DNA from 3 places in the Sporosarcina newyorkensis genome. Region 2 is predicted to be linked to each of the others. Evidence: riboswitches for the same ligand, from Rfam matches in the RefSeq annotation. Region 2 holds a riboswitch; each other region holds the start of a gene.
What was found. Region 2 has a riboswitch for cobalamin ahead of B5D59_RS06860 (ABC transporter substrate-binding protein). Riboswitches for the same ligand answer to the same signal wherever they lie in the genome.
Positions count from the first base shown of each region.

Region 1: it holds a riboswitch for cobalamin, as region 2 does, so the genes downstream of both, B5D59_RS16360 (ribonucleoside-diphosphate reductase subunit alpha) here and B5D59_RS06860 (ABC transporter substrate-binding protein) in region 2, are expected to answer to the same signal.
Region 3: it holds a riboswitch for cobalamin, as region 2 does, so the genes downstream of both, metE (5-methyltetrahydropteroyltriglutamate--homocysteine S-methyltransferase) here and B5D59_RS06860 (ABC transporter substrate-binding protein) in region 2, are expected to answer to the same signal.

Region 1 is NZ_FUYJ01000010.1:122,907-133,506, forward strand. It holds gene B5D59_RS16350 (YibE/F family protein) at 1-938, opposite strand, end outside; gene B5D59_RS16355 (CdaR family transcriptional regulator) at 1,102-2,217, opposite strand; gene B5D59_RS16360 (ribonucleoside-diphosphate reductase subunit alpha) at 2,295-3,710, opposite strand; cobalamin riboswitch at 3,884-4,059, opposite strand; gene B5D59_RS16365 (DedA family protein) at 4,272-4,922, shown strand; gene B5D59_RS16370 (IclR family transcriptional regulator) at 5,610-6,356, opposite strand; gene B5D59_RS18340 (hypothetical protein) at 6,704-6,877, opposite strand; gene B5D59_RS16375 (methyl-accepting chemotaxis protein) at 7,285-9,387, opposite strand; gene mdh (malate dehydrogenase) at 9,501-10,448, opposite strand.
Region 2 is NZ_FUYJ01000003.1:21,810-32,409, reverse strand. It holds gene B5D59_RS06875 (transglycosylase domain-containing protein) at 1-69, opposite strand, end outside; gene B5D59_RS06870 (YwiB family protein) at 230-658, shown strand; gene argS (arginine--tRNA ligase) at 655-2,322, shown strand; cobalamin riboswitch at 2,924-3,054, shown strand; gene B5D59_RS06860 (ABC transporter substrate-binding protein) at 3,199-4,185, shown strand; gene B5D59_RS06855 (FecCD family ABC transporter permease) at 4,178-5,170, shown strand; gene B5D59_RS06850 (adenosylcobinamide amidohydrolase) at 5,172-6,644, shown strand; gene cbiB (adenosylcobinamide-phosphate synthase CbiB) at 6,644-7,606, shown strand; gene cobD (threonine-phosphate decarboxylase CobD) at 7,593-8,666, shown strand; gene B5D59_RS06835 (bifunctional adenosylcobinamide kinase/adenosylcobinamide-phosphate guanylyltransferase) at 8,648-9,220, shown strand; gene cobS (adenosylcobinamide-GDP ribazoletransferase) at 9,217-9,981, shown strand; gene B5D59_RS06825 (histidine phosphatase family protein) at 9,942-10,535, shown strand; gene B5D59_RS06820 (bifunctional adenosylcobinamide kinase/adenosylcobinamide-phosphate guanylyltransferase) at 10,487-10,600, shown strand, end outside.
Region 3 is NZ_FUYJ01000006.1:66,917-77,516, forward strand. It holds gene B5D59_RS12050 (acyl-CoA dehydrogenase family protein) at 1-248, shown strand, start outside; gene B5D59_RS12055 (SLOG family protein) at 245-802, shown strand; gene B5D59_RS12060 (hydrolase) at 849-1,388, opposite strand; gene B5D59_RS12065 (malate synthase G) at 1,657-3,846, opposite strand; cobalamin riboswitch at 4,204-4,337, shown strand; gene metE (5-methyltetrahydropteroyltriglutamate--homocysteine S-methyltransferase) at 4,481-6,775, shown strand; gene B5D59_RS12075 (Na+/H+ antiporter family protein) at 6,817-8,136, opposite strand; gene hutH (histidine ammonia-lyase) at 8,298-9,827, opposite strand; gene hutP (histidine utilization transcription antiterminator HutP) at 10,004-10,453, opposite strand; gene ribH (6,7-dimethyl-8-ribityllumazine synthase) at 10,582-10,600, opposite strand, start outside.

The DNA of each region.
Region 1 (10,600 bases), on a different contig from region 2:
ATGTAAGCGAAAAATAAAATACTCGTGATCGTTCCCATAATATCTTTCCCTATATCCATTCCAGAAGTCTTCAGCGATTTGATCGATATATCGTGGTCTCTTTCATATAAGGCAAAGATCGAGGAAGACATCGTAATCGCAACATCCATAATGGCGCCTAACGAACCGATGAACAGTCCTGCCATGAACACTGTATGATACGGTCGCGTCAAAAACTGCATTTCCTCATAGCGCAGACCGCTTCCCGACGTGAGCCAGATGACAAGAGAAGTAATAGACAGCGATGCCACTGTTGCGATGAGCGTCGCCACAATCGCTGCATACGTTTTTTCATTGAAGCCACTAACGAGCAATAACGATATGGCGGTAAATAAAAGAATGCATATCCCACAAATCAGCAGCAGACTGACCCGTGAATAATGTACATAAATATCTAAGGCGAAAGACAGCAGCAGGACATTGATCACAAAACTGACAATCGCAAGCAGGCCCTGCTTATGTCCAACGATCAATAACGTAAAGATAAAAATCCAAGCAACAACCAGCACATATTGATCACGTTTTACATCTGTGATACTGCCTGCTATTTTCTCTCCGGTCTCCGAATCAATGGAGACAAACAGTTTATTTCCTATATGATATTGCTGATCATATGCTCCTGAAGTGGAATACTGATTCGTTAAATGAATTTGCTGACCCTTCTCTTCCCCATTTTTTAATATAGCTACGATATGCTGAGTAAACAGAGTATCTTCATTGCCATGCATATCCTTCGTTTTCGTTGTATCTTCCAATGTCGTTTGAACCACTTGAGCAATTGGACGATCATAAAATGAATAGTTGTCATTCACAAATAGAAGGGAAGAGGCCAAGCAAAATAATAGAAGGATATATAGGATCCAGCGTTTAGTCGTCCTGTTTCTAGTTTTATTTATCATCCACAATCCCTCCACTGCTTAAAGGATAGAGCACATAGTAAGCCTACCATGTATAGGACGTATAATTCACAAAAACGATCATTGTTTCTTAAAAGACTATATGAGTAGGCTGCCAACGATAAAAAGCCCCATTCCCATAAAGGAAATGAAGCAAACTTTTCACTCATTCATTATTTGACAATTGCTCTTCCATCAAACACAATGCCAAGTACAGTAAAAACACATCATGTGTACTCCATACAGATAACCCCGTTAACTGCTCGATTTTTTGCAGACGATAAGACAATGTGTTCTTATGGATATGCAAACGCTGTGCTGTATTTTGCATAGATTGATTCTCTGAAAACCAGATTTTCAAATTGTTCATCAGCTCTTCTTCTTTAATAAGTGGAGCTACCGTGCGGCCCAAAAAATCCGCACGCACGGCTTCTGGGATGCTTTGCAAAATAATTTCGAGACGCAGCTCATGTTCGAAGACAATCTCGCCCGATTTTTTGGAGGCATTGACTGCACGTTCTGCTTGTGCGAATGATTTGGCTAAGTCAAAATAATGTGTTGGCGCACCAATCCCTGCAACAACTTGTATTTTTTTGCGTCGTTTCATATGAAGCAATAAGAACTTCAATTCATGCTCAAGCGTCTCTTGATTCATTTCTGGAAGCAACAACAAGATTTTATTCTGTGCCCAGCGGATCATTTTCATGGAATCATGGATATTCTGAATGGACGCAAATGTTTCCATTTCCTCAACCGAAAACTGCTCTAGTAAATCGACCACTTCCAGAACCGCTACCTGCCGATAAAGCGTAACGTCAATTCCAAGCAGTGTACCTCTTTCCATAAACCGTTCATCTTTTCTCGTACCCGTCAGCCAATCAAATACGAAAAACTCCATGTCCCGTACTTTTTCATCTTTCTGCTTTCGTTTCAATGAATCTTGGATAAATAGTTCTGCCACCCGTAAGATCAACTGTGCTTGCGGACGGATCATCTTAGGTTCGCCTGTGATACCAAGCGCGGCAATCGGCTCACCTTCAATGAGGATTGGCAGCACAATACCTTTACGTACACCACGCAACCGTTCTACTTCCTCATCTGCCATATAGAGCATTTCCTTTTGGCGAATGCATAGTAATGCGCCTTCATGGAACTGATTGAGCCGTGTAACGTCCGTGCTGGCCTGAATGAAGCCTCTCCGATCCGTTAAAATCACTTCTTGCTGTATTAAATTCGAAAATTCCTTCACCATTTCCTGCCCTAGTGTATCAAACTGGAACATCTACCTCACCTCGGATGAAAACTGCTAGTTATCTTAACTTTACGCCAGTTCAGTCTTCATCTCAATAGGCGGGACCATTACTTTATATAAACTTCTTTGATTCCGCAGTTCCACGCTTTCATGAGCAACTGCAAAAGTTCTGCCGTTTCTATGAAAGCAGACTTCTCCAATGTGATTGAGCCGCCGACATCCGTGTGGTTCTGTTGCACCGCAAGCCGGTTAATCATCGACAATTGTTGGTGCTTTGTTAAGGAATATCCAGACAAATTTTCAGTATCTGACGCCTTCCGTAAGCAGCCGTTCCGGATTCCGTTCCCTGCAATTTCATTCCTTACTTTTTGCCACTCTTCTGTTGTATAACTACGTTGTTCAAAGTAGCTTCCACTCTGCCAATCTGAGCCCTCAAATTGAAGATACGGACCTTTTTCCTTCGCCAGTTGCAATGAAGTTTTTATCACATGTAGATTAATTTCTTCAGATAGTTCTTCAATGAATGACACTGCCTGTTCCGAATGTAAGCTAATTCGTTGATCTGCAAGCGCTTCTTCCCATCCGGCTGCTTCAATTTGCAGATCTCGTCTATTGTCTTCTCGTTCCCATACATCCAAGATGCCATTAAGCAAACGGACATGAATTCCACAAACACGAGCCAAGATGTTTCTCCGTAGCACTTTCGACAGCTGGATATGCGAATGCAATCCTTTTGTTCCACGCTGAAAGTCATCGTCAAAATGGAAAACGATGCCGTCACTAGCTAACAGCTGCTTCATCAGTCCGATAGCGGAAAGCCTTTTGTGCGTGATGGATGGGTTCGCAACGGCCCGACGGAACGACTCACTGCCGACGTCCTGCAGAGAACCATTCATCACGCGACGTACTTCCTCCATATCAAATACGAGCCAAGATCCACATGCCTTCACCTGTTCCATAAATGTAGTAGGAATACGGACGTGCTTTTCCTTCACTTGACTGGCCAAAAATGATGGAATCCGTGAATCCAAGAGATTCATTGAATGAAGACGACGTACAGGTTGCCCTGGATAGAATGTCTTGCCGAAAAACGCCATGATATCATCCGGTAACGTCACATACCCCATACTCAAGACCCAATAGGCTTCTCGTACTTTTTGCAACCGTTGCACAGTTTCATCCCGCATGGCTGCCATCGCAATAAGCATCAGCCGTTCTTGCGGCAGTCCCAGTCTTCGATCATAATGATTGCAAGTGACAAATTCTTTCATATACTGAAGAAGCTGTTTAGCGGATAGCAATTGATCTCGCTCCGGCATAATTTGCAATCCTAGCCATTTGATTTCATTGGATGAATAGTGATTGATCCAGCTTCCATATAAACCGTCACTCACCAGCTTCCGCACTACTTGATGAAATCCTTGGTATGCTGGCTTTTTGTGCAATTGTTCCGCTTGTCTATACAAAACTTCGAGCAACGCACGTTCATGTGTACGTTCGTCTGATTGTTCGAGAACTCTCATTTCGCCGTCTCCTTTCCTATACAACAAAAAAACAATCATCCTGGCTCTTCGGCAGGATGATTGTAATAGTTGTGATTGAGGAAACAAAAATAGGCAGCTCTAAAGAACTTCATGCAAATCGCATGAACCGCAGAGACCCTTTTGCCCCCACCTCTCAACCCCCGAAGAAAGTGTTGCTTTGACGATGTCTGGCAGGTCTCCTGGCTTCACTTCATCCTTCCGCCAAGCCTTCCCATGTCTCCATAGTGGCTTTTCTCAGCGGTCGTCCGTGTGTACAGTTGCGGGGACAGCTCCGATTTTCGGATTCCCTTTTACACCTTGATAGGTACCAACGCATCGTGCAAACTCATTTAGTATTTTATTTATTCTAGTTTACCATGAATAGTCGGAGAGGTGGTAGAAATAGTTGTTGCCTTACCTTTCGTTTAAGGAGTGTGATCATTTGGAGGCTGCATCACAATTGAGTTATTCATGACAAGCATGCGAAAAAGAAGTATAATATCTATGGTTGACTCGTATGTTTAAGAGAAAAAAATAATCTACTCGAAAGTGAGAATAGGAATGACATTCATCCAAAACATAATAAGCTTTATCTTACACATTGATGAACACTTGATTGAAATTATTCAAAACTTTGGAAATTGGTCCTATGTTATTCTATTTTTAATTGTGTTTGTTGAAACAGGTATTGTTATTTTCCCTTTTTTGCCGGGTGATTCACTTTTGTTTGCAGCTGGTGCTCTCGCTGCGATGGATGCATTTAATATTGTCCTATTAATCTTAGTATTCTTTGTAGCCGCAGTATTAGGGGATACAATAAATTATCATATCGGTAAAGCAGTAGGAACAGCAATCACTCAAAATAGACGGATGGGTAAATTTATTGACCAGAAAAAGATGAGAAAAGCTGAGGATTTCTTTAATAAGCATGGTGGTAAAACGATCGTCATTGCTCGTTTCATGCCATTTGTCCGTACGTTTATACCGTTTATTGCAGGCTCAAGTCGAATGAACTATCGATATTTCTTCGCTTACAATGTAATTGGTGCTGTACTATGGGTGGGACTATTTACAACAGTTGGTTACCTGTTTGGAAATATCCCGTTTGTTAAAAATAATTTCTCAACCATTATTCTGTCAGTAATTTTTCTCTCAGTTCTGCCAGTCTTCTATTCTTTTGCAAAGAGTCGTTTCCAAATACAAAAGAATTGAGCAATCGTTGAAGCAAGTTCTGTGTAAATAGTGCACACCAAAAATTGAACGATGGAGCAGTACAGATTGGTTCTAACAGAGAATGGTCGTTACTGATAATCGTGAATTTCTCTACTTCTTTATAACCATCTATACGACTCTTAACAACCGCTGCCTTAAGAATGGTGGTTGTTGGAGTCTATTTTTTCCAATCGTCTTTTGGTTACCTACGGTGCGAAATAGTTACCTTAAATACCGAGTTATTTTTTCGCTGAATAACTCTAACGTATTAACATATTTTATTATACCGAACAATGATGCAGCGAGAACTTTTAAATTTCTATTACATATCAACAATTATTATATCTATACTTCGTTCTCCCGTTCTCTTTGGTAGAAGCAAATTTTACAATTTTCACATTCATTTCCACATTTGCTTTTTCCCTCTACTTGCTTCTCAGAATTTACTATTTTAGTATCTCTTACCCTCATTACCTGCTCTGCTTGTTTCGTACTTTCCACTTTCCTCACTCCTTATCCTAAATTTATAAATTAAATTTAACAGAATACCGGAGTGGTTTACCTTGTGTTTTTTCATAATGTGGAATAGACAGAATATTTAATGTCTTTTAAGAGCGCATGACATTACTGTATTCTCTCCATTTAGAAATACAAATAACTTTTACAATAGACTTAGCAATAGAATTATCAAATTTCAATATATCCTAATTCCTTTGAAATCAATTGCGCTGTGTTCATAACGCTTTGGATCATCTGTGTGCGCTGAGTTCCTTGCATATAAGAGGATAACCCTACTAAATTCACGGCTGCTATTACTCCGCCAGAGTAAGAAAAAATAGGTGCAGCAATGCCGTACATGCCGTCAGAGTTTTCACTGTCACTAATTGAATATCCTTTTGTGCGTATATCTGCTAGCTCTTTCTTTAAATTGCTTATATCTGTAATTGTATTTGGGCCATCATGTGCCAAGCCCTGAGCCACTGTTTCTTTTAAATAAGCGGGGTTATTTGCCAAGAGTACTTTCCCCGAACTCGTTGCATAAGATGGTTTTCTTGATCCTAAATACGTTTGGATAGAGGAAGCGTCATGGGAGGACACACGCAACACAAATACAACTGTCCCTTTATCAAACATCGCAATATGGGCAGTACCTTTATACTGGGATATGAGGTCTTTCACAAAAGGCATTGCCTTGTCGTAAACGTCTTGCTGGAACATTACATGATTATTCCATTCAAGCAACCTCCAGCCCAATCGATACTTTTTCTGATGGTCTTTCATTAAAACATTTTCTTTGCACAGAGTACTGACAATATGATGCGTTGTACTGACAGGCATATCTAGTAGCTCAGCAATTTCTCCAACGCCAAGAGCTGGATCGTCATTTGAAAAACAGCTAATTACTTGGCAAGCTTTTCTTATGGATGCAATCATCTATATTCCTCCTCATCAACTATGTCGGAATTTTATTATTCATTGTATAGCAAATTTAAAGTTTTTCATAGTGTGAAAATTCACATTATGGTAAAGAGACTATAATTTTTTTACTACTTGAGAACAGAAGGATTTTCGGTGATGTCAGGAAATTTAGGTTGCCTGTTCCACGGGGCATTTTAAGGATTTGGAGTAGTGAAAAAGGGAGTTTAAAACTGAGGAATGAGGAGACTTGGTATATGAAGAGACAATAAAAAGGATGCCTATGCGCAAAACAAACGTGAATGTTTGGACAAACACCTTTGTTTCTTGCTAGGCACCCTGTATGGAGCTTTCTATACTGCCACTTACATCATCTGCTGATCGCATAAATAGCCACACTCCGCTAGTCCTTCAATGTAAGCTTCTTCCCATGTAATGCCATGGATGAAGCCACCTTCCGAATAGCCTGTGATTAAATAAAATTGCTCATTTTGCTCGGGTAGTGAAGATGCTTGGTGAGAGTTGTTGTTGTTTTTCATAGGATGACCTCCTGCTTTTTTGTATTTTGCATAGTATATGCAAGAACAGTAAATTTGAAAACCACTTTTATCTTTATTTAATGTAGCTCCACACTCGTTAAAATACTCAGTCTTCCTAAACATACCCGAAATGACAGCGCTTACATTAAAAAATAAAGATACATGGAATTCCTTGTTTTTCTGCTTGCATAATCACTTGCACATTTTAATTCTTCCTATTCAGTCTATTATACTCAAGAATTACCTAAAAGTCCACAAGAAAATTACCTAATTAAATTACCACTAGCATATTTTTTAGGCTTCTGCTAAATGGGAGTTTACTTACTTTCCTTTCCTACAGAAGAATAAAAAACTGTTCACTACCTAAATTCATGGATAGTGAACAGTTTTTTAAATTTATTTACTTCCTATTCTAATCGAAAGCGGTCTACCACTGTCTGCAACTCTTCAGCAATTTCTTTCATTCGATTAGTCGAGTCTGCTACACGCTCTACTTCGGTTTGCTGAGCGGCGGACGAGGCGCTGACTTGTTCAGCGGACGCTGCGGTTTCTTCTGATACTGCAGAGACGCTTTGTATGGCCAGCATTGCTTGATCTTTGTGTACAAGCATTTCTTCCAACTCCGCACTCAATTCCATAATCGCTTGACGCATTTGGTTCGTCAATTCGACATTTTGCGAGAAGGATGCTTCTGTACTCGTGACGGATTGGTTTTGTTCTACCATCACTTGCATATTTGTTGCGATCACTTCTGTCGTATGCTTAGATTCGTCTACAATTTCCTGAACGATCCCTTGGATAACACTTGTTTCTTTTTGTGACTGTTCAGCGAGATTCCGTACTTCCTCTGCCACAACTGCAAATCCTTTACCATGCTCACCCGCTCTCGCCGCTTCTATACTGGCGTTTAGCGCGAGTAGATTCGTTTGTGCAGTAATATCATGAATCGAAATGATTACTTGATTGATGGCACCAATTTTATTCGACAGCGTCTCCATTTGAAGTTGAACTTTTTCTGTCATTTCATTTGCGGATGCATTATGTTCGCGCAACTTAATCACTTCGTTCATCCCAATTTCCGTTGAGGAAACAGTCTGTTCGGATAACTGATTCATGTTACCGGACAACTCAGACAGTGCTCTAATTTGATCAGCCAATTCGGACATTCGGTTGCTCGTTTCCTCGGTATCTTCAGATTGCTTGGAAGCACCATGTGCAATTTCATTTGTTGCCAATGAAACTTCTTCACTAGCCGCCACAATTTCCTCAAATGCCTGATGAACATGTGTGGATGATTCATTTAGACGGGTGGCTGCTTCACGGACAGCATGAATGGCGTGATTGGTTTGATCGAGCATATTATTGTATGCCATGGATACTGCGCCGATTTCATCATTGCGGATCAACTGCTCTCCCACATTCTGCGTCATATCCCCTTTTGCAGCTGCTTCAATGGACTGTTGCAGAGAAGATAAAGGTTTTAGCTGTTTGAAAATGAATCCTGCTGTGACAGTAGTCATTAAAATGATCATCAAAATTGCTGCTCCGATGGTAATCCATAAAATTTTATTGTATGTTTCTAGAATTTTTGACTTTGGCACAACTGTTTCCACAGACCATTTCTCATCGATTTGATCGAGTACGATTGGTGCGAAAGTATTAAAGGCTTGTTCATTCAATAAACTTGATTCTATATATAATTTACTAGTTTCATAATTGTCGAGCTTTTGCTTAACAGGTTCCCAGTCGATAAGCTGTTTCATGTTCGTTCCAACTAGTTCATCCTTTAAACTACTGGCTGTTAAATTCCCTTTCTCGGATATAATGGAAGCATACCCGCCTTCAGGCTTTATTTCATTTACGAGTTCATTTAAAAACTCAATAGATAAGTCTGTTGTCAACACGCCGAAAAACTGACCGTTTTCACTGACTAGCGGCACAGACAAAGTCGTGATGAGGATGTTCTGACCTCCAACTTTGTACTCATATGGTTCAGTCATGATGGCACGGTTTTCTGATTTCGGAATCAAATACCAATCTCCTACACCAGGCGTCTCATACTCGCTAAGCGCCTCTACGCTAATACTGCTGCCTTCTTTGTATAGATATGGTATGAAGCGTTTTTGAGAATCGACTAAACTTTGATTCAACTGTTCATCTAACGTTATAAAGCCTTTTTCGAATATTGCTGACATCCCCATTGCATCCGCATTCTTTTTTAAGTTATTTTGAATGATAGCAAGGATTTCATCTGTCGTTAAATTTCCTTGTGACTGCAATGTCTCTAAAATATGCTTTGTCGTGTGCAACATTTCATTTGTCTTATTAAATCGTTCACTCAGTTTTTTTGCATTTAACTGTGTATTTTCCACTGCATATTCTTCGGCATCCGACGTACTTTGTTTATGTAAAATTGTGCTTGTGCTCAGTGTGTAAATTAAGAATAAAAGCACAAATACCCCAATAATAATTCCAGACAATTTCCAAGCAATACTTTTAAATTTCGACAACTGGTAGGACCTCCTGATAACTCGTTCATTAGTTCTTCATTCTTATCTAAATTAAAGCGTAAAAATATCTCTCTAAGTTTCGACTTAGAGAGATATTTTTTGTTGACTCGTTATTACATTTGACGTTCGCAAATTTCAATGACTGACTTCACAGAGTCTGCCGAATGATCCAGTGCTTTTTGCTCGTCCACTGTCAGTGGAAGTTCAATAACACTTTCTATTCCATTCCCGCCAAGGACCGTTGGAACACCCAAATAGATGTTTTGGTAGCCGTATTCGCCTTCCAAGTACGCGATGGACGGTAAAATTCGTTTCTTATCTTTGATGATTGCTTCCGCCATCTCAACTAAAGCCGCTGCAGGTGCATAATATGCACTGCCGTTCCCTAGCAATCCCACAATTTCCCCGCCGCCTTTTCGCGTACGCTCGACAATTGCTTCCAGACGATCAGAAGGAATAATTTTATCCAATGGAATACCGCCTGCGTAGGAATACCGAACAAGAGGAACCATATCGTCTCCATGCCCGCCTAAGACGAAACCAGAAATATCCTCAACAGAAATATCTAATTCTTCTGAGACGAATGCATTGAAACGCGCAGTATCGAGCACGCCTGATTGACCGATAACACGGTTTTTAGGGAAACCAGTCGTCTTGTAACAAACGTAAGTCATCGCATCGACCGGGTTACTCAAAACTAACACAGTACTTTCTGGTGCGTAGCGTTTCACTTGTTCGGAAACAGAACGCATGATTTTTGCATTGGTCGCGACTAAATCATCCCGGCTCATGCCTGGTTTCCTCGCCACTCCTGCTGTAATGATGACCATGGCAGCGTCTTGAATGTCCTCATAATTAGATGTCCCTGTAATTCGAGAGTTGAATTGCTGGACAGGGCTAGTTTGGAGGAGATCCAATGCCTTCCCTTTGGTCGGATTGGAGAGATCCGGGATATCGACTAAGACGACGTCGCCCAATTCTTTCTGGGCAGCCATCAATGCTACAGTCGAACCTGTGTGACCTGCTCCGATAACTGCAATTTTATGTCTTTTGAAAGCCATGGAAATAACTCCTTTCTAAATAGAATGCATTGTGTAGAGCAAACGCTTGCGCTCATAAAGACAACGCAAGCGCTCATAAAAATGTTTATCCGCTCATAAAAGCAAAAACTCGCTCATAAGTACACGATCACTGCCCATAAAGACGCGTTCGC
Region 2 (10,600 bases):
GGAAATCGAAAAAATACGCTTTCTATACTTTTTCCGATTCGTCGTTTTTTTATAGTCGGTACGTTTCATTGAACATCCCATCCCGTTCCATTCAGTATCTTTTGCTAGTATGGGAAGGATTGGTTTGGATTAAACGGCGCCTGCAAAAAAGTTTGGATTCGGTAACATTGAAAGTGGCAGTGAAAGAAGTGTATAATGAGTAAATCTATCTACATAAGGCGGTGAACGAATGGAAGCGCCAAAACAGCAAAAAGCGGTGCTTGTCCAGCTCCGTTCTAAAATTCAGCATCCGGGACAGCCGGCGGAAACACATGAAATGCAGGCGACAGGACAAATCATTGAAAAAAAAGGACAGGCCTATCTATTGTTTGAAGAACAGACAGAAGGTATGCCGTCTGTCCGTACGACAGTGAAGCTTCATGCGGAAGACGCGTTTATCATGCGAAAAGGCGGCGTTCAGATGAGATTGCCGTTCCGAACGGATGATGCGAGGTTTGGTACATATGGAAACGGCCCAGCCATCATGGATTTGTTGGTCGAAACGAAAAAACTTCAGTGGACACCAGGGATTTTTTCAGTAACCTATGATTTGCATGCAGAAGGAAATTTATTAGGGAAATATCAATTGACAATAACCTATTCGGAGGTAACGAAATGAACGCAGTGGAACAAATTCAGCACGAAATTAAAGAGGCATTGCAGCAGGCGGTTGAGAAGACAGGGCTCGTTGAACAGTCAGAGATGCCAGAAATTAAACTGGAGTCACCGAAAAATAAGGAGAACGGGGATTACGCAGCGAATATCGCGATGCAGCTTACGAAACTTGCAAAAAAACCGCCGCGCGCAATTGCAGAGGCGATTTTAGAGCAATTGGACACGTCTAACACGGCAATCCAAACGATCGAAATTGCAGGTCCTGGTTTCCTCAATATCCGTCTAAAAGCTGACAGTCTCGCAGATGTTGTCAAATCGGTGCTTGATCAAGGTGAAGCATATGGTCATTCCGAAAGCGGTAAGCAGCAGAAAGTCCAAGTGGAATTCGTCTCTGCGAACCCGACAGGTGATTTGCACCTTGGACATGCACGTGGAGCTTCATTAGGCGATTCACTTTGTAATATTCTTGACGCAGCGGGTTATGATGTTTCGCGTGAATATTATATTAATGATGCAGGAAATCAAATCAATAACCTGGCATTGTCCATTGATGTCCGTTACTTCGAAGCGCTCGGTTTGGATAAAGAGATGCCAGAAGATGGCTACCGCGGACCTGATATCATTGAGATTGCAAAGGGGCTGGCGGAGGAACATGGCGACCGTTATGTACAAATGCCGGAAGAAGAACGCCTGGCATTTTTCCGTGAGCACGGTCTTCAAATTGAATTGGATAAATTAAAGAAGGACTTGGCTGATTTCCGAGTTCATTTCGACAACTGGTTCTCTGAAACATCGTTGTACAACAACGGTAAAATTGAAGTAGCGCTGAATAAGCTGCGTGAAAATGGCCATGTCTATGAAGAAGAGGGAGCAACTTGGTTCCGTTCCACGACATTTGGCGATGACAAAGACCGCGTGCTGATAAAACAAGACGGTTCATTCACATATTTGACGCCGGACATCGCGTACCACGAAGATAAACTGCGTCGCGGATTCGATAAGCTCATCAATATTTGGGGAGCGGACCACCACGGCTACATCCCGCGTATGAAAGCAGCAATCCAAGCACTGGGTTACGATCGCGACACGTTAGAAGTGGAAGTAGCGCAAATGGTTCAGCTATACAAAGACGGTGAAAAGTTCAAGATGAGCAAGCGGACAGGGAAAGCCGTCACGCTGCGTGAACTAGTCGAAGAAGTAGGACTTGATGCCGTACGTTATTTCTTCGCTATGCGTTCAGGCGATGCCCAAATGGACTTCGACCTCGACCTGGCAGTTTCCAAGTCCAATGAAAACCCGGTTTACTATGCACAATACGCGCATGCCCGGATCTGTTCAATTTTGCGTCAAGCAAAAGAGCAAAACTTAAAAGCTTCAACAGATAACGTCACTCAATTGCAAGACGAAAAAGAACTGGAGCTGTTGAAAAAAATCGGCGACTTCCCGAAACTCGTCAGCGACGCCGCGCGTCTGCGCGCACCGCACCGAATAACGACGTATATCCAAGAACTCGCTGCTGCATTCCATAGCTTCTATAACGCCAATAAAGTGCTCGACCCTGAAAACAAAGAACTATCCGAAGCGCGACTCGCCTTGGTCACTGCAACAAGCATTACGATTGCCAATGCATTGAAACTAGTCGGCGTAGAAGCACCTGAACGGATGTAATTCCGGATTCAAATTAAACAAGCCAAGCAAGAGTTATCGACAACTCTTGCTTGTTTTTTATTTCCGCTCTGATGCTGATTCGTTTTCTAGGAACTCTCTTTCATTCAATGAGAGTACCGAGGAAGTCCGTTTTACTTTTTAGACATTTGTCGTAGTGTAGGAAATGTCCGGTTTGCACCAGGTTTGGCACGGTTAATGTGAGGGGTGGCTCGGTTCGCATACACTTTGGTTCGGTCCTCTGTCTTTCTAGTTTGATTATGAGGTAAAGAGGTTAATGAAAGTGGCTTAGAATAGATACCTTCTAGAGGCGAATGTATAGCGTTAGGTATTCTTTTTATAAGTGAGTTCAATGGGCGATACTTATTTACTCATTACATACAATGGTTTCACTTTATATCTCCTCTATTTATTTAGGGTTGGAGCGAAAGCTGTAGCGAAGAACGGCTTTTGCGAGTAAAAGCGAAGCGTTAGGAACACATCTTTGCCTTAAATCCCTGGACATAACACCCAGGCCCACCTTTCCTAAGCAGTGAAATTAAGCTTTAGCGCGCACTCCGGCTGTACAACAGTTTGTTTTATAGTATAATAGAGCACGATTACAAATTACATAATTCCGAAAGGTTCTCTAAGTCAAATAGAGATGAAAAGGGAAATCGGTAAAAGCCGATGCGGTCCCGCCACTGTACGTGCTCCATGCACAAGCCAGGTACCTGCCTTTTAGGAAATGAAGTTCCGCAGCAGCCTACGAGGATAGGCACAGTGGTGGTAATCTGACATAGATTTCATCCTGTCCAATCCTTCGAAATGACCGAAGGATTTTTTTTATGTCTGCGGCAGACTACGTAATAAGTAATGAACGCAAAGGGAGGAAATCACATGAAGAAGTTTTGGCAGCTGTTGCTGACAGCGATGCTGGCAGTCCTTGTGCTTGCAGCATGCGGTAACGACAGCAAGAAAGAAGAAACACCAGTCGATTCTGATCAACCAGCAGAAACGGAACAGGAAGAACAAGCAGGAGGAAATTCTTCCAGCTATCCATATACAATCAATGATGCAGTCGGAGAAGATATCACATTTGAAAAAGCTCCGGAAACTGTCATCTCGTTAATTCCAAGCAATACAGAAATTTTATTTGGCATCGATGCAGGTGATAAAGTGATCGCTGTCACGGAAAACGATGATTTTCCAGAAGAAGTGAAAGATCTCGATAAAGTCGGAGATTATAACGTCAACGTGGAAAAAGTTATTTCATTGAAACCAGATGTCGTTTTCGCGCATGATATGATGTTAGGCTCTGGTGAAGAAGGCTTGAACCAAATTCGCGACGCGGGCATCCAGGTAGTCGTTATACCGACTGCAGAAACATTCGAAGAAACATATGAAACGATTAAAATCTTCGGCGAAATCATGGATAAAAATGAGGAAGCTAATAAGATCGTAGAAGATATGAAAGCAAAGGTTGAAGATATCAAAGCGAAAGCAGCGGATATCACAGACAAGAAAACGGTGTTAGTGGAAAACTCAGATGCACCAGAAATTTATGCGCCTGGTAAAAACACATTCCCGCAGCAGTTCTTGGACATAATCAATGCAGAAAACATCATCACAGAAGAAGGATGGGTGATGATCAGTCCTGAAACGATCGTCGATGAAAGTCCGGACGTCATTCTTGTGTCCTACAGCTATGTGCCGGATGTTGTTGAAAACATTAAGAAGCGTGACGGTTTCGATACGGTCACTGCAGTGAAAGAAGATCAAGTCATTCAAGTGGATGAAAATATCACAAGCCGGACAGGTCCGCGTTTAGCGGACGGATTGGAAGCTTATGCAAAAGCGATCTATCCAGAGGTGTTTGGTGAGTAAAACGGCTATCGCCTATACTGTGTCAATTGCCACGCTACTTGTGGCAATTTGGCTCGGTGTATCGATCGGCACAGTGAAGATACCGATTGAGACGCTATGGAACGATGCAGATGCAACTGCGAGCAATATTCTTTGGAAAATCCGCATGCCGCGTGTGCTGCTGGCTGGAATTGTCGGCGCATCTCTTGCAATTTCAGGCGCTGCTTTCCAAGGATTGTTGAAAAATCCATTAGCAGATCCATACACCCTCGGAGTGTCATCCGGTGCCTCTGTAGGCGCTGTGATTACACTCTTTTTTGGTATCTCCCTGCCGTTCTTAGGCGCCTTTACCTTACCCGTCTTCAGTATGGTCGGGGCAGCTGCGACGATGTTCTTGGTCATCGGCTTTGCCCGTCTGGTCGATCGGTCAATGAAAATGGAAACGATCATTTTAACAGGTATTATTTTTGGTTCGTTTTTAGGTTCTGTTTTATCCTTGATGATTGCGTTAACACAAGAAGAGCTGCGCCAAATCATTGGCTGGCTGCTCGGTAGTGTCTCCATGCGCGGTTGGAAATATATCACGATGGTGTTACCGTTTTTCATCATTGGTTCATTCATTCTTTGGCTTAATCGCAGGGAACTGAACGCCATGCTATTTGGTGAAGAGCGTGCACATCATTTAGGAGTCAATGTGAAACGCCGTAAAATGATGATTTTGATCGGCGGCTCTGTACTGACAGGCTCTGCGGTTGCAGTTTCCGGGACCATCGGCTTTGTCGGCTTGGTTGTTCCGCATATGACGCGCTTGATGTGGGGGTCGGATCATCGGCATGTCTTGCCGTTGTCCTTATTTAACGGAGCTTCCTTATTGATTATTTGTGATTTAGTGGCGCGGACGATTATTTCGCCGGCTGAACTGCCTGTTGGTGTCATTACGGCATTTATCGGGGCTCCAGTCTTTGCCTACATCTTTTACAAGCAACGCAGAAAAGGAGCGATGTGACATGCTGCAGGTAGATGAAGTGTCAGGAGGATACGGTAAGGAACCGGTTGTACGGGGGGTGTCATTCCACGTAGAAAAAGGAGAGGTCCTTGGAATTTTAGGACCGAATGGCAGTGGGAAATCCACGCTGTTGAAAATTATTTCAGGCATTTTACCGAAGCAAGGCGGAAAGGTCACGATTGATGGAAAATCCGCTTCCGCTTATACACAGAAACAATTTGCACGAAAAGTGGCAGTGTTGCCGCAGCTTCATGCCCATGCATTTTCCCATACGGTGAAGGATACCGTCGGGCTCGGGAGATATCCACATCAGACCGGGCTGTTCTCCAGTTGGTCCGATCAGGACGAACGTGCAGTACAGGAAGCGATGAACTATACAGGTATCACGCGCTATGAAGATACGCCGATTGAGTTATTGTCGGGAGGCGAGCAACAGCGTGTATTTGTTGCCCAAGCGCTCGCCCAGGAAGCACCGATTTTATTGCTCGATGAACCGACGAATCATCTGGATATTGCGCATCAGCAACAATTGCTCGATACCATTCGCAATCAAGCGCATCAAAAGGGCATCACCGTTGTTTCTGTATTCCACGATATTAACTTAGCGGCGCTTTATTGTGATCGATTGCTGTTAATGAAGAATGGTGAAGTGGCAGCAATCGGAACACCACAGGAAGTTGTACTTGAACAGGAAATCCGCTCGGTTTATGAGGCGCGCGTCAAAACACAGCCTCACCCAGAAATGCCGAAACCGCAAATGACGCTATTGCCGGATTTGAAAGAAGAAACAGAGCAGTTCCGGATCATGAAAGAAGATGTGAAAATTCGTGAAGATCATGTAGTTTTGCAGGCGCAACAGCCACTCAAGACAATTTCATCCGCTGTCCACAATGCGGGCATGGGCTGGTATCGAACCTTTATTAACCGTGGGGTGCGGCACGATTATCACTGCGATGATGTACAAAGTGAGCTGGCGGATTACTTGTTGTCATATGATTATCAGCTGACGGATACGGTCGCGATGATGACGGCCGTCAGCCCAGAGTATGTCAACGTGCAGGAGTTCAAAGCGGAATTCGGATCGATCGTGATTGCGGTGACAGTAGGAATCGGCAATGCGGTGGATGTTTCGAAAGCTTGGCAACGCGAAGAGTTGCCGTATATTGGCACAATCAATACATGGATTTTCATTAATGGCTTACTGTCAGAAGAAGCATTCGTTCAAGCGATGATTACAGCAACCGAAGCCAAAACGAAAGCTTTACAGGACGAAGAAGTCATCGATCCCGAATCAAAGACGATTGCAACAGGCACTTCAACAGACAGTTTGTTGATCGCGTCGACACAGCAAGGGGCTTCGCTTCCTTACGCTGGGCCGATTACGCAGCTTGGGAAATTGATTGGCCGTGGGGTTTATGAATGCACTGTACACGCGATTCATTCGTACCGACAAGCGAAGGATGAAGCAGAATGATTCCTGCACATTTTATTGCGATTGCCATTGGCATAGTACTTGACCGAATCATCGGTGATCCTCCTAATTGGCCGCATCCAGTGAAGTGGATCGGCACATCGATACATAATTTGACGAAGCTGCTGAATAAAGGGAAGCTGCGTACGATGAAAGGTGCATTGCTCTGGCTGATCATTTGCGGAGTGACTTTTCTTTTGGTCATTTGGCTTGTCAGCTTTGCGTATCGCCTTCATTTACTTGCAGGAATTGCGGTGGAAGGAATTCTGGTTGCAGCGGGACTTGCGCAAAAGAGTTTGCGGGACGCAGCTCTGCTAGTCTATGAACCATTGCAGTCAGGAGAAATGAAAGAAGCGCGTGAAAAACTCAGCTGGATAGTCGGGCGAGATACGGATAAGTTAAATGCCGGTGAAATTTCACGTGCAACGATCGAAACGGTATCAGAAAACACATCAGACGGCATTACGGCTCCGTTATTTTGGGCGTTCTTGCTCGGAGCACCGGGTCTTTGGCTATACAAGGCGGTCAATACGCTCGATTCAATGGTCGGTTATAAAGATGATCGCTATCTGCAATTCGGTAAAGTGTCGGCGCGAATGGACGATTTGTTCAATGTCATACCATCGCGGATTACGGGCTTGCTGATTGTTTTATTCACTTTGAATGAAGGCGGCTTATCGCTCGGTAAACGTTTTAGAGGATGGCTGCGTGATGCCAAGCGTCACCCGAGTCCGAACAGTGGATATTTGGAAGCTGCAACAGCTTGGCAACTGAATATTCAGCTAGGGGGTAAAAATACATACCGCGGCGTGACTTCGGAACGCGCGAAGATGGGACCGCTCAAGGATCTCGTTCCGACATCTGCTTCCCATATCCGCTCTTCCATTAACCAAATGCACGTCGTTTCATGGATCTTCTGGTTCCTATTCACAGCGATTGGAGTGTTGATGTATGCAATTGCCTGAACATGGCGCGAATAGCTCAAGATTGTACGAGGTGTTTGGTTTGTCCGTGCCGGATGAAGTATTGGATTTTAGCGAGAACTGTAATCCAGCAGGGCCGCCTGCATTGATCGTGGAAGCATGGCCGTATTTAATAACGAAATTAATGAATTACCCCGATCCGGATGGTCAACCATTCAAGGCGGCTGCTGCTCAATTTCACGGCGTCAGCGAACGGCAAGTGCTTGTGGGCAACGGTGCAGCAGAATTATTGTCCTTGCTTGCCGGGCGTTACCGCGGGAAACGAGTAGTGCTGATTGACCCTGCGTTTTCCGAATACCGCGCTACATTGGAAGCAAATGGAGCGGAAGTTGTATCGGTTCAGGCGAGTGAGGCAGAAGATTTCACATTGCCCATTGCAGAAATTGAAAAGGCTTTGCCTGGTGCAGCGGCCATATATTTATGCACGCCGAATAATCCAACAGGTATTTTGCCGTCCGTTGATGAATTGCTGGCAGTTATCATTACAGCCAAGTCGAGCGGAACGGAAGTGGTGCTGGATGAAGCATTTATTGATTTTGTTGATGAAAACTATTCATTTATTCAGCATCTCGAAGCATATCCTCACGTGATTGTTGTGCGCTCTATGACGAAAATGTATGCCATACCTGGAATTCGACTGGGGTATATGGTAGCCCATCCTGAAATTATTGCGGATGTGAAACGGCAGGCTCCTCATTGGAATGTGAATGGATTGGCTGCTGAAATTGGGGTGCTATGTTTGCAAGAAGCATCATATCGTGAGCAAGCGATTCAATATGCGGAAGCTGAACGTTTGAAGATGGTGAGATTCCTGCGTGCACATGATTGCAAAGTGATTGATTCGGCAGCGAATTACCTGCTGTTCAAACCGCAACGAGATGCGAGAGAGTTGTATCGAAATTTATTGGAACAAGGCATGGTTCTTCGTCACACAGAGAACTTTCTCGGGTTGGAAGGAAAATGGTTGCGGGTTGGCATGAAATCAGAAACGATGATGGAACGGCTGCGGGAGGCGATGACAAAATGGCTCAAGGCACAGTAACCTTCATTAGCGGCGGTGCCCGCAGCGGGAAAAGCGCATATGCTGAACGACTGCTCGTTGCACAGGCGACGGGGCGACTTGTCTACATTGCGTCTGGCGTGGCATTTGATCATGAAATGGAAGAACGGATCGCGAAACATCAGCATGACCGGAAAGACCATGCCTGGCTAACGATTGAACAGCCGGTGGATCTTCACCAAGTAGTTCCTCTTTTACAACAGGGCGATTTCGTGTTGTGGGATTGCCTGACAACATGGTTGACGAATGAAATGTATAAGGGGATTGAAGACGGTGCGCCATGTTGGAAACGTCCGGATTGTCTAGATCAGAAAAGGTGTGAACTGTTACACACCATCGAGCAAATTAGAGAGATTGCCGCCCATCTCGTCATTGTTTCCAATGAAGTGCTCGATGAATGGCCGCATTATGATGAAGAAACAGAATTTTATCGGAACGCAATCGGCACGACGCACCAGCAAATCGTTCAGTGCGCGGACGCGGCAATAGAAATGGATCACGGATTACCTGTCGTTTGGAAGGGTGACGTTCGATGAGTAGCATTTTATTGGCACTCCAATTTTTTACTTCATTGCCTGTCAGGAAAGAATTGCCACTCGGAAAGAACGAAGTGTCCGGCATGTATATCGCCTTGCCGCTCATTGGCGGGGGAATCGGTTTGCTGCTTGCGGGAACTGCAATGGTCTTCAGTGATTTCAATAGTTTCCTAGCCGCGATGCTCATACTGATTGCAGGAATCATCGCAACAGGCGGGCTGCATGTGGACGGCTTCGCAGATCTCGGAGATGCCTTCTTTTCCTATCAAGACCGTGAAAAACGACTGACGATCATGGAAGACCCCCGACTCGGCGCATTTGGCACCCTTTCGCTGCTTGTCTTGCTTGGATTAAAGGTTGGACTGTTCATGGAAATTTTGGGAATGAAACATGGCTGGGTCTTGCTTGTTGCGGTGCCGATCTTGTCTCGAGCGGCAATGGTCTTCTATTTCGTAACGACAGAAACAGCGAAGCAAAGCGGCCTGGCGTACTTTTTTAAACAGCATTTCCTGCGGAAGCGTATGGTGGCAGCAGCGGCTGCTGTCAGTCTTCTAACTGCAGTAGGGGTAGGATTGCTGTACAGTTCATTGGGCATCATCGTCGTCGCGTTGCTGACACTAATCATAGCTGTTTTGTTTTATCGAAGTTGGACCGTCAAACATTTTGGCGGTGTGACAGGAGATCTATGCGGCGCGTTCATTGAAGGAATGGAGGTGCTTTTATGGCTCGTCCTTATCGTTTATTTATCATTCGGCATTTGAAAACAGCTGCCAATGAAAAACGACAATATTGCGGATGGACGGATGTTGAGTTGGCTTGTGCTAAAGGAGTTCCCGTTGAATTTCCGAACAGTGTCGACCAAGTGTATGGAAGTGATCTGCAAAGAACACGTCAAACGGCAGCGATCTATTTTCCTGAAGCTGCCTATCATGAGGATTCACGTTGGCGAGAGTGCCACTTTGGAGATTTTGAAGGTAAAACCTATGAACAATTAAAGGACGACACCGATTACCGCAGCTGGTTGGAAGCACCGTGGCAAGTGGCTCCGCGTAATGGAGAAACTTTGCTGCAAGTGAAAACACGGGTCTTCGACGCCTTGTATGACTTGCCGAATGAAGCGGTCGTCGTGACACATGGCGGGGTGATTCGATTACTGTTGGAAGCATTCTCAACGGATTCACGTTCATTCTGGGAATGGCATGTAGGGAACGGTTCGGTTTGGCAATTCGAGTGGGAAAATGAGCAGCAATGGAAAGAAGGGAAGCCATGCACATCTTTATCGGTGGTGCCTATAACGGCAAAACAGAATATGTAAGGCGCTGGATTGGAGATCAACCATCGTTCTTCTGTACAATGGAAACAGCAGGTTCTGCAGCGCCT
Region 3 (10,600 bases), on a different contig from region 2:
CGATTTACGATGACGAAGCACGCCGTGTTCATCTGCAAAATGAATTAGGTGCCGCAAAGTCGATTGTTACGAATAGTGCAATAGAAATTGTTAATCTCGCAATGCGAATTGTAGGGGCGAAGAGTTTGGAGTTATCGAATCCACTACAGCGCCATTATCGCGATGTACGCGCGGGTCTTCACAATCCTCCGATGGATGACATGACGATAACAAAATTAGCTCACGCGGCGATTAACGAACAAAAATGACGAAGCGAATCATAGTAAGTGGATACAAAGCACATGAATTAGGGATCTTCAATGAACAGCATCCGGGTATTGCGATTATTAAAAAAGCATTAACGGACCAGTTGCTGACCCTTCTGGATCAAGGACTAGAATGGGTTATCGTCAGCGGCCAGCTCGGCGTCGAGACTTGGGCAATCGAATGTGTTTGGGAGTTGCAAGAGGAATACCCGCAGTTACAATATGCCGTGATTACACCGTTTCTTGATCAACAAACGAATTGGAATGAGACGAAAAAAGAGCAGTATGAACAAATCATCGCGCTTGCAGATTATACTGTCAGTTTAACGAACAAGCCATACGAAGCACCTTGGCAATTTATTGAGAAGAATAAGTTTCTGCTTCGTAATTCAGATGCACTGTTGCTTGTTTATGATGAAGAGAATGAAGGCTCTCCGAAATTTATCAAACAAATGGCCGAACAATTGACAGAGACGACAGACTATGAACTTTTGACCATCAGCGCCGATGATCTTCAGCTTATTGCAGAAGATTTACAGCGAGATAAATGGGAATAAAAAAAGCGAAATGCCAAACATTATGGCTATTCCGCTTTTTTATTTGTTATTTTATGATTTTCAACACTTTTTTAAATTCGTCCGTCCCCGCTTCACCAATCAGTTCATATAAAGCAGTTTCCACACACGTCGCAGTAACTCCAAGCCCCTTCATTTTCTCGAGGCCGATTTGTTTATTCGCTTCCGTCCGTGAAGTGACTGCATCTTCAACCACTTCGACTTCATAACCTTGCTTCACTAAATCTGCCGCTGTCAGATATACGCAAATATGCGTTTCAATTCCTGCAATTAATACTTGTTTGCGGCCCGAGCTTTCCAGCTGTTTCATAAATTCTTCATTGCCCGCCGCACTAAATGTCATTTTTGCGATGGGTTCCTGACCTTCTAGTAAACTGGATAAAGATTCAGTCGTCGGTCCCAGTCCTTCAGGGTACTGTTCCAACCAAAGTATTGGAACATTTAACACTTGTAATCCTTTGATCAGTTTCTCCAGATTATCATGCAACGTCTTACTATCTTTAACAATTTGCGCTAGCTTACCTTGTACGTCCACTAATACAAATAGCGTTTGCTCTTTTTTCAGCATCTCATTTCCCCCTTTTTAATAATTATTGCTATATAAACTGAAATAAATAACTTACACTCAAAGTAAAACGTAGGAACCGTTGATTTCCATTCCAGGCGGACGCTTTCCGCGGGGCGCGGGAGTCGCCGCCTTCCACTCCAATCAACTGAGTATCCATTTCTGCACAATCTCATGTAAAACTTTAATTAACATATACAGTATACCATATTTACAGATTTATTAGAAAAACAGCTCCTCTTCCAAATTAGAAGAGGAGCTATTAGTGTAATTAATTTTGTACCGTTGCTTTTTGTTTCGCTTTGGCTTTTGCTTCGATTCGTCGGGCGTGCAAGATTGGCTCTGTGTAGCCGCTTGGCTGTTCGGCACCTTTGAATACTAAATCGCAAGCTGCCTGGAAAGCAATAGAATCGTCATAGTTGGGAGCCATTGGCTGATAAAGTTCATCGCCAGCGTTTTGCTCGTCAACGACCTTCGCCATTCGTTCCAATGTTTCCTGGACTTGCTCTTTTGTCGTGATGCCGTGACGTAGCCAGTTTGCGATATGCTGGCTGGAAATACGCAATGTTGCGCGGTCTTCCATTAAACCTACGTCATTGATATCCGGAACCTTAGAACAGCCAACTCCTTGATCAATCCAGCGAACAACATAGCCAAGGATCCCCTGCGCATTGTTATCCAACTCTGATTGAATTTCTTCTGCAGGCCAGTCTGTGTTCGGCGCCAACGGGATCTCTAGGATTCCATCTCGGTAATCAATTGCGCTGTCGACATTGGCTTGAACTTCTTTTACATTGATCTCGTGATAGTGCAATGCATGCAATGTAGCAGCTGTTGGAGATGGCACCCACGCTGTGCTTGCACCTGCTTTTGGATGGGCGACCTTTTGCTCAAGCATTGCAGCCATCATATCCGGCATAGCCCACATTCCCTTACCGATTTGAGCATGTCCAGGAAGACCAGTCTTAATTCCGACAGCAACGTTGGATGCTTCATAGGAAGCTAACCACTTGGAAGCTTTCATATCATTTTTGCGGATAACAGGACCCGCTTCCATTGAAGTATGAATTTCATCACCTGTACGGTCAAGGAAACCTGTATTGATGAATGCAATCCGTTCTTTCACCGCATGGATTGCAGACTTCAAATTCAATGACATTCTGCGCTCTTCATCCATCAAACCGATTTTCAGCGTATTGCGCTCCAAGCTCAATAAATCTTCAATGCGGTCAAATAACTTATTGGCAAATGCCGCCTCTTCCGGGCTATGCATCTTCGGCTTAACGATATAAATTGAACCATGTCTGGAGTTTTTGAACTCTGCATCATCTTTCAGATTATGTGTTGCAATCAACGAAGTTACGACACCATCTAAAATTCCTTCAGGTACTTCGTTGCCGTTTTCATCTAAAATCGCATTATTTGTCATCAAATGACCTACGTTACGGACGAACATTAATGAACGGCCGTGTAGCGATAGCTCTTTGCCGTCTGGTGTTTTGTATGTGCGGTCTGGATTCATTCTTCGAGTGACCGTCTTGCTGCCTCGTTTGAACGATGCTTCCAGATCACCTTTCATCAAACCTAACCAGTTGCGGTAGACCCCCACTTTATCTTCAGCATCTACTGCTGCGATCGAGTCTTCACAGTCCATCAACGTAGAAAGTGCTGCTTCCAAAATCAAGTCTTTCACACCCGCCGCATCGTCTTTCCCAATTGGATGGTTTCGATCGATTGCAATTTCGATATGCAATCCGTTATTCGTCAACAAGACAGCGGAAGGTGCGTCTTCCGAACCGTTAAAGCCAGCCAGTTTAGAAGCATCTTTCAAGCCTGTTTTATTGCCATTCTGAAGTGTCACTTCAAGTTTTCCACTAACGATTGCATACGCTGTGGCGTCTGCATGTGTCCCTTCCGCAAGCGGTGCTGCTTGATCTAATAACTCTTTTGCAAAGTTGATAACTTTCTGTCCTCGGATCGGATTGTACTGTACGCCAGCTTCAGCTCCACCTTCATCACTGATGACATCCGTTCCGTACAATGCATCATATAGACTTCCCCATCTTGCGTTTGCCGCGTTCAACGCATAGCGGGCATTGTCGACAGGCACGACCAATTGGGAGCCTGCTTGAATAGCGATTTCATCATCGACATTGGAAGTTGTCACTTGGAAGTCCTCAACAATCGGTTCCAAATAGCCAATTTCCTTTAAAAATTCTTTATAGTTAGCAGAATCTGCTGTTTCTTTATTGTTTTGATGCCATTCATTGATCTTTTTTTGCAATTCGCTTCGTTTCTCTAACAGCGCTTTGTTTTCAGGAGCAAGTTCATGAATGAGCGAATCAAAGTTTGTCCAAAATTGTTCTTTTTGGATTTCTAAGCCTAATAGAACTTCCTCATTAACAAAGTTGTATAGTTCTTTTGCGACTTGCAGCTTGCCTACTTTTTCATAATTTGTCATAGAATAAAGCCACCCCTTAAGTTTTTTTGCGCTGCTCTGTTGTATAACATACAGCGATAAACACGATTCTTCCTCAATTGATCATAGGTGCCCCCACAGCCAATAATCAAGATTTCTTCGTATGAATGACGATTCATGTCCTAATTTGAAGTCGTGTTATTACTTATCATACCTAAACTCTATAAAACTTTCAACAGAATTGTGTAAATTTTCACACCTTCTTTTTTGAAAGAGAATTTGTTACTTTTGTACAGTTATATAACAGATGACAAAAAAAGAGTATTGCTTAATTATCTATTTACCAGCAAGTTGACACTCAACGAACCTTATGATAGTTTTAGAGACAATCATCATGAATTGAATAGTTTGAAAACAGGTGAAATGATCATTGCTTTCATTTCTTAAAAGGGAATCCTTTTCTTGGAGCGGTCCCGCCACTGTGAAGACGTGCTTACGTCCAGCCAGATACCTGCCTGTTTTCATAACGCTTAATCCTACGGTGAATAGGGAGGTGTTAGACACACGGCAAACGATGCACGCTTATTTAGGCATGCATTTTACACATACGTGCATTTCTAACATTCTTTGTTAGGAATGCTTTTTTTATTGGATAAAATCATGAGGGGGAAATCAAATGGTAAAAAGCAGTATTGTCGGCTATCCTGTTATTGGCGAAAACCGGGAGTGGAAACGAGCGTTAGAAGCATTTTGGGCAGAAATAATTTCGGAAGAAGAACTTCTGCGGACAACAAAAGACATCCGTTTAGCCAACCTGAAGAAACAACAAGACGCAGGAGTAGACCGAATTGCAGTCGGCGATTTCACATTGTATGACCGGGTGCTCGATACATCCACAATGTTCGGAATCATCCCTTCACGCTATCATTGGAAAGGCGGTCAAGTGTCGATATCCACTTATTTTTCAATGGCACGCGGTAATGACGATGCTGTCGCTTCCGAAATGACGAAATGGTTCAACACGAACTATCACTACATTGTCCCCGAGTATGAAGGACAACGTTTTCAATTGACTGAGAACAAACCACTTACTGCATACCGCGAAGCAAAGAAAGAACTCGGTATCGAGGGGAAACCTGTTCTACTCGGCCCCTACACTTTATTGAAACTTTCTAAAGGGTATGAAGAAATAGACGTACCTTCTATCATTCTGCAATTGATTCCTCTTTATCAAAAGGTATTGCAAGAATTACAGGATGAAGGCGTTCAATGGGTGCAAATTGATGAACCAATTCTTTGCACTTCCATTTCTTCTGATGAAATGAAAACCGTAACTGAAATTTACTTGCAGTTAACAAAAAACATAAATAGCTTGAACGTTTTAGTGCAAACATACTTTGATTCAGTTGAGCACTATGAAGCAACACTTGCATTACCAGTAGCTGGAATTGGTCTTGATTTCGTGCATGGCGGTGTCAAAAACTTGGAAAACCTTAAGAAATACAGCTTCCCTGATGATAAAGTACTCGCTGCTGGTATTGTGGACGGTCGGAATATTTGGCGATCAGATTTGAACGTCAAGCTGTCATTACTAGGAAAGATTCAACAGCATGTAGAGTCCGGAAACGTTTGGATCCAGCCATCCAGCAGTCTGCTTCACGTACCCGTGACAATTCAGTCAGAGCAGAAATTAGATTCAACAATTAAGAATGCACTTTCATTTGCGGATGAAAAAATTAAAGAACTCAATGTACTGAAAGCTGCGTTGCAACAAGGTAAAGAAAGCGTCGCTTCAGATTTCAAACAAAATGAAGCCGCTCTTACTGCATTCAATCAACTCCCTGCCCGCAAACGCGAGGAGGTTCGACAAGCAAGTTCAGGCAGTACTTTGTCTGACAGCAAGCGGAATCTGCCGTTCGCAGAGCGGAAATTGAAGCAGCAAGAGAAGTTCCAATTACCTGTATTGCCTACAACCACAATCGGCAGTTTCCCCCAAACGCCTGAAGTACGTATAACACGTACAAAATGGAGAAAAGGCGAAATTACGGATCAGCAGTACAAAGACTTTGTAAAAGCGGAAATTAAGGAATGGATCCAAATCCAAGAAGAACTCGGACTTGATGTGCTCGTGCACGGGGAATTCGAACGGACGGATATGGTAGAATATTTCGGCGAAAAGCTGGATGGTTTTGTCTTTACGGAAAAAGCTTGGGTGCAATCCTATGGTTCCCGATGTGTGAAACCACCAATCATTTATGGAGATGTTGTATTTACGAAGCCGATGACGGTAGAAGAATCCGTATACGCTAAATCACTGACAGATCACGAAGTAAAAGGTATGCTGACCGGACCCGTGACGATTTTGAATTGGTCATTTGTTCGCGATGACTTGACCAGAGAAGAAGTGACCAATCAAATTGCTCTCGCACTGCGTAAAGAAATCGAGTCGCTTGAAGCAGCAGGTATCCATATGATCCAAGTAGATGAACCGGCACTTCGAGAGGGGCTCCCATTAAAGCAATCCGAATGGAATCATTATCTCGACTGGGCTGTGAATGCTTTCCGTGTTGCTACAGCTTCCGTTGAGGATACGACGCAAATTCATACACATATGTGCTACTGTGATTTCAATCATTTCATTGAAGCAATCAGTGCGCTGGATGCGGATGTTATTTCCATCGAAACGTCACGCAGTCATGGTGATTTGGTGGAATCTTTCAAAGAATATCATTATGACAAAGGAATTGGACTTGGCGTTTATGATATCCATAGCCCGCGCGTTCCGGCTGTTGAAGAAATGACGGAAATCATCAATAAAGGTTTGGAAGTGCTAGAACCTTCACAGTTCTGGATCAATCCCGACTGTGGTTTGAAAACAAGAAAACGCGAAGAAACAGTTGCCGCATTGAAACATATGGTCATTGCCACGGAACAAGCACGTGAGCGTTTAGGTGTTTCTGCAGTAAAATGATAAAAGAGCAGATCCGTTATTTCGGATCTGCCCTTTTCGTTTTATAATACCATTGCTGCAATTACACCAAAGATTAGTAGAGGGATATTAAAGTGAAGGAATGTCGGCACACATGTATCCCAAATGTGATGATGCTTACCGTCCGCATTCAGACCCGAAGTTGGACCAAGTGTACTGTCTGAAGCCGGTGAACCAGCATCTCCAAGCGCCCCTGCCGTACCAATCAAAGCCGCCGTCGCGAGTGGCGAAAAGCCGACTGCCATACAAATCGGAACGAATAATGCAGCTATAATCGGGATCGTACCGAATGAAGAACCAATCCCCATCGTAATCAATAAACCGACAAGCAGCATGATAAATGCGATCATCATTTTATTGTCACCTAATATACCTGTTGCCGAATCAACCAGACTTTCTACCGCACCTGTCTCTTTAAGAACCGTAGCATAACCTGAAGCAATCAACATGACGAACGCAATCATACCCATCATTCCGATTCCCTCGTTCACTACCCTTTCGCCGTCCTTAAATGGAATAACAGTCAAGACGAACATCAAGAAAATCCCGGCAAGTGCTCCAAGTATTAATGAATCGGTTATAAGCTGTATAACTAATGCTGCAATAATTGAAACGATCGTGAAGCCGTGGCGTATATTAAACTTCAATTCTGCATTTTCCACTTCTTCTTCTCTTAGAATATTCACTTTCTCCGCCTCAACGTCCGCATAATTACGAGGTTTTCGATAAGAAATGAATACTGCCACGAACAGCCCGAGGACCATTCCGATTCCCGGAATCAACATTGCCATATTGGCTTCTGACATCGTAATATCCATACCACTTGCAGCCATTTCATCAACGATTATTCCCTTAAAGATCAATCCAAATCCAGCTGGGATCATAATATAAGGTGCTTTTAGACCGAAAGTAAGCGCAGTTGCAATGCCGCGGCGGTCAATTTTCATCTTATCGAACAGATGCAGCATTGGCGGAATCAATATTGGAATAAACGCAATATGTATAGGTACTAAGTTCTGCGAGAAACAAGCTACACCCGCAATCGTCAACAATAAAATTATTCGCTTTCCTCTTAATACCCTAACTAAATTTTTTACTAAAAACCCTGCAATTCCAGACATTCCGATCATGACCGCAAACATACCTAACAAAATATAACTTAATGCCGTGTTTGCCTGACCACCCATTCCTGAAACTAGCATATTTGTTGCATCTGTTAAGGAAAGCCCTTCCATCAAACCGGCTACTCCAGCTGCTGCTAAAATAGCAAAAATAACATTGACCCGCAATAAACTCAGTACTGCCATTACAATGACAGATACGACCACAGTATTGAATAACATCTTCTCATCTCCCATGTCCCCATTATACAACAAACTGCAATTACTGTAAGCAAACGCTTACATCTGCCCGAAGATATTTATCCAGATATACTCCAGCGGGAACTTCCCGCTTGGAGTAAAATACTAGATAATTAAATTTCATATCCCTTTATATTTCCTATTTAATTTGCGCTAACTTCAGTTGGCAAAGATTTATCTGCGAATGCCTTCCAATCCATTTCTAGTAACCAAGCTGCCGCTTTTTCAATATCTTTAGAGAAAATCCGGTCTTGCTTGATGCTCGGCACAATGTTTCTCGCTTCTTTATAGAAAGCTTTTGTGAAGTCCGCAAGTTTTTCAGCACCTCTATGTTCTGCAGCCTGCAATGCACAGATCAATTCAATAGCTAGCACTCTTCGCGCATTTTGAATAATTTGATAAGCATGTCGTGACCCGATTGTTCCCATGCTGACATGATCTTCTTGGTTGGCTGAAGATGGAATGGAATCCACACTCGCCGGGTGCGCCAACGTTTTATTTTCAGAAACAAGAGATGCAGCTGCATATTGCATGATCATTGCACCAGACTGCAATCCTGGTTCAGGGCTTAGGAATGGCGGCAAGTCGTTCAACTGCGGATTAACTAGACGCTCAATCCTACGCTCTGAAATATTCGCGAACTCCGCCATTGCCACTTTCAAGAAATCCATTGCAAAGGCAATTGGTTGCCCGTGGAAGTTTCCTCCTGAAATAACTTTGTCACCATCTTCAAAGATTAACGGATTATCTGTAGCTGCGTTCATTTCGATTTCCAGCTTTTCTTTGACGTAATCCAAAACTTGCCAAGAAGCTCCATGAACTTGTGGAATACAACGTAGCGAATAAGCATCTTGTACGCGTAATTCACCTTGTTTCGTTGTCAATTGGCTGCCTACGAACATACGGCGCATGCGTTCTGCTACTTCCGTTTGCTGGCGGTAACCACGTGCTTCATGTACATCGGGGTCGAATGCATCGACAATTCCACGCAAACCTTCCAACGTCATCGTAGAAATAGCTTCTGTCTGATACGCAAGCTGCTCTGCCTCAATATAATTGACAAGCCCCATTGCCGTCATCGCTTGTGTTCCATTAATTAACGCCAATCCTTCTTTCGCCTTCAACGTCACTGGCTCAATGCCCTCTTTTGACAACGCAATAGCTGATTCCATACGCTCTCCCTTATAGAACACTTCCCCTTCTCCCATCAACACAAGTGCCAAATGAGAAAGCGGCGCCAAGTCACCGCTTGCACCAAGTGAACCTTGTTGAGGAATAACCGGATGAATCTGTGCGTTAACTAGATCTAGTAAACGCTCTATGACTACCGGGCGAATTCCAGAGAAACCTTTTAGGAGTGCGTTTGCACGAAGAAGTGTCATTCCACGAGAAACCATCTCGGGGAACGGTTCGCCAATTCCACAAGCATGCGAATGAATCAAATTTAATTGAAGTTGTTCCGTATCTTCCGCTTCGATGAATACATCACTAAATTTACCGAATCCAGTAGTAATTCCGTACACCACTTTACTTTCCGCAACAATTTTCTCTACTGCTTCACGGCTCTTTTGAACCGCTTTCATACTTTCTTCAGAAGCTTTTACTTTCGCTCCATTCACCAATACTTCTTTCGCTTGTTCAATCGTTAACGTACGACCTGTCAATTCAATCATTTCCAATTCCTCCTCGTTGTCTTTAGTTCTAGTTGCGCTGATCCTGTGCAAAGAATTCATTCCTAAACAAGCAAAAGGAGACTATATTGACAGACGGGTGCCCTAAAAGGGGGGTCCCCGCATGTGTCAATATAGCCTCCTTATTGTCTAAATAACTATAGGCTTCATTCTTTTATTCAGATGTGATTGATACCTAAACCAATTGCCTCATGCTCGAAGCCACGAACCGGGGCACCGATTGTTCCATAGACAGCAACGGCAATCCATTCACCTTCCGCTGCATTTTCATACGGAGTCCCACGCACAATAGCAAATCGAAGTCCCGCTGTTCGCAGCATGCCGCCGAGCTCAACCTGCCCACGTGTCACGCCTTGCATAGCTTCGATTATCGCATGATAGAGCGCATGCATCTCTCGATAGATGTCTTGATTTACAATTCCTTGCCGTTTCGCAAGCGTTTCAATTGCCGCCACAATTTTCTGGAACTCCATTGAGCCCACTTTACCTTTTCCGAACTGCCAACCTAGTTGCTGCATGCCGTTTTCTATTCTACTATCTTCTGCTTCGCTATTTGAAAACGTATACATTACTGCCTGGCGTCCGATCTTCGTATCTACCTGATTCATGTTGTACCTTCTTTTTAGATGTACTTGATATTGAATATCAACTAATGACTAACTCTATTATTACAGAGGAAATCTCTTAGGTCAATACTTGAAAGAAAAATAAAGCGCTTACTGTGCAAATTTGGCGATCAATCGAATTGTTTAGTC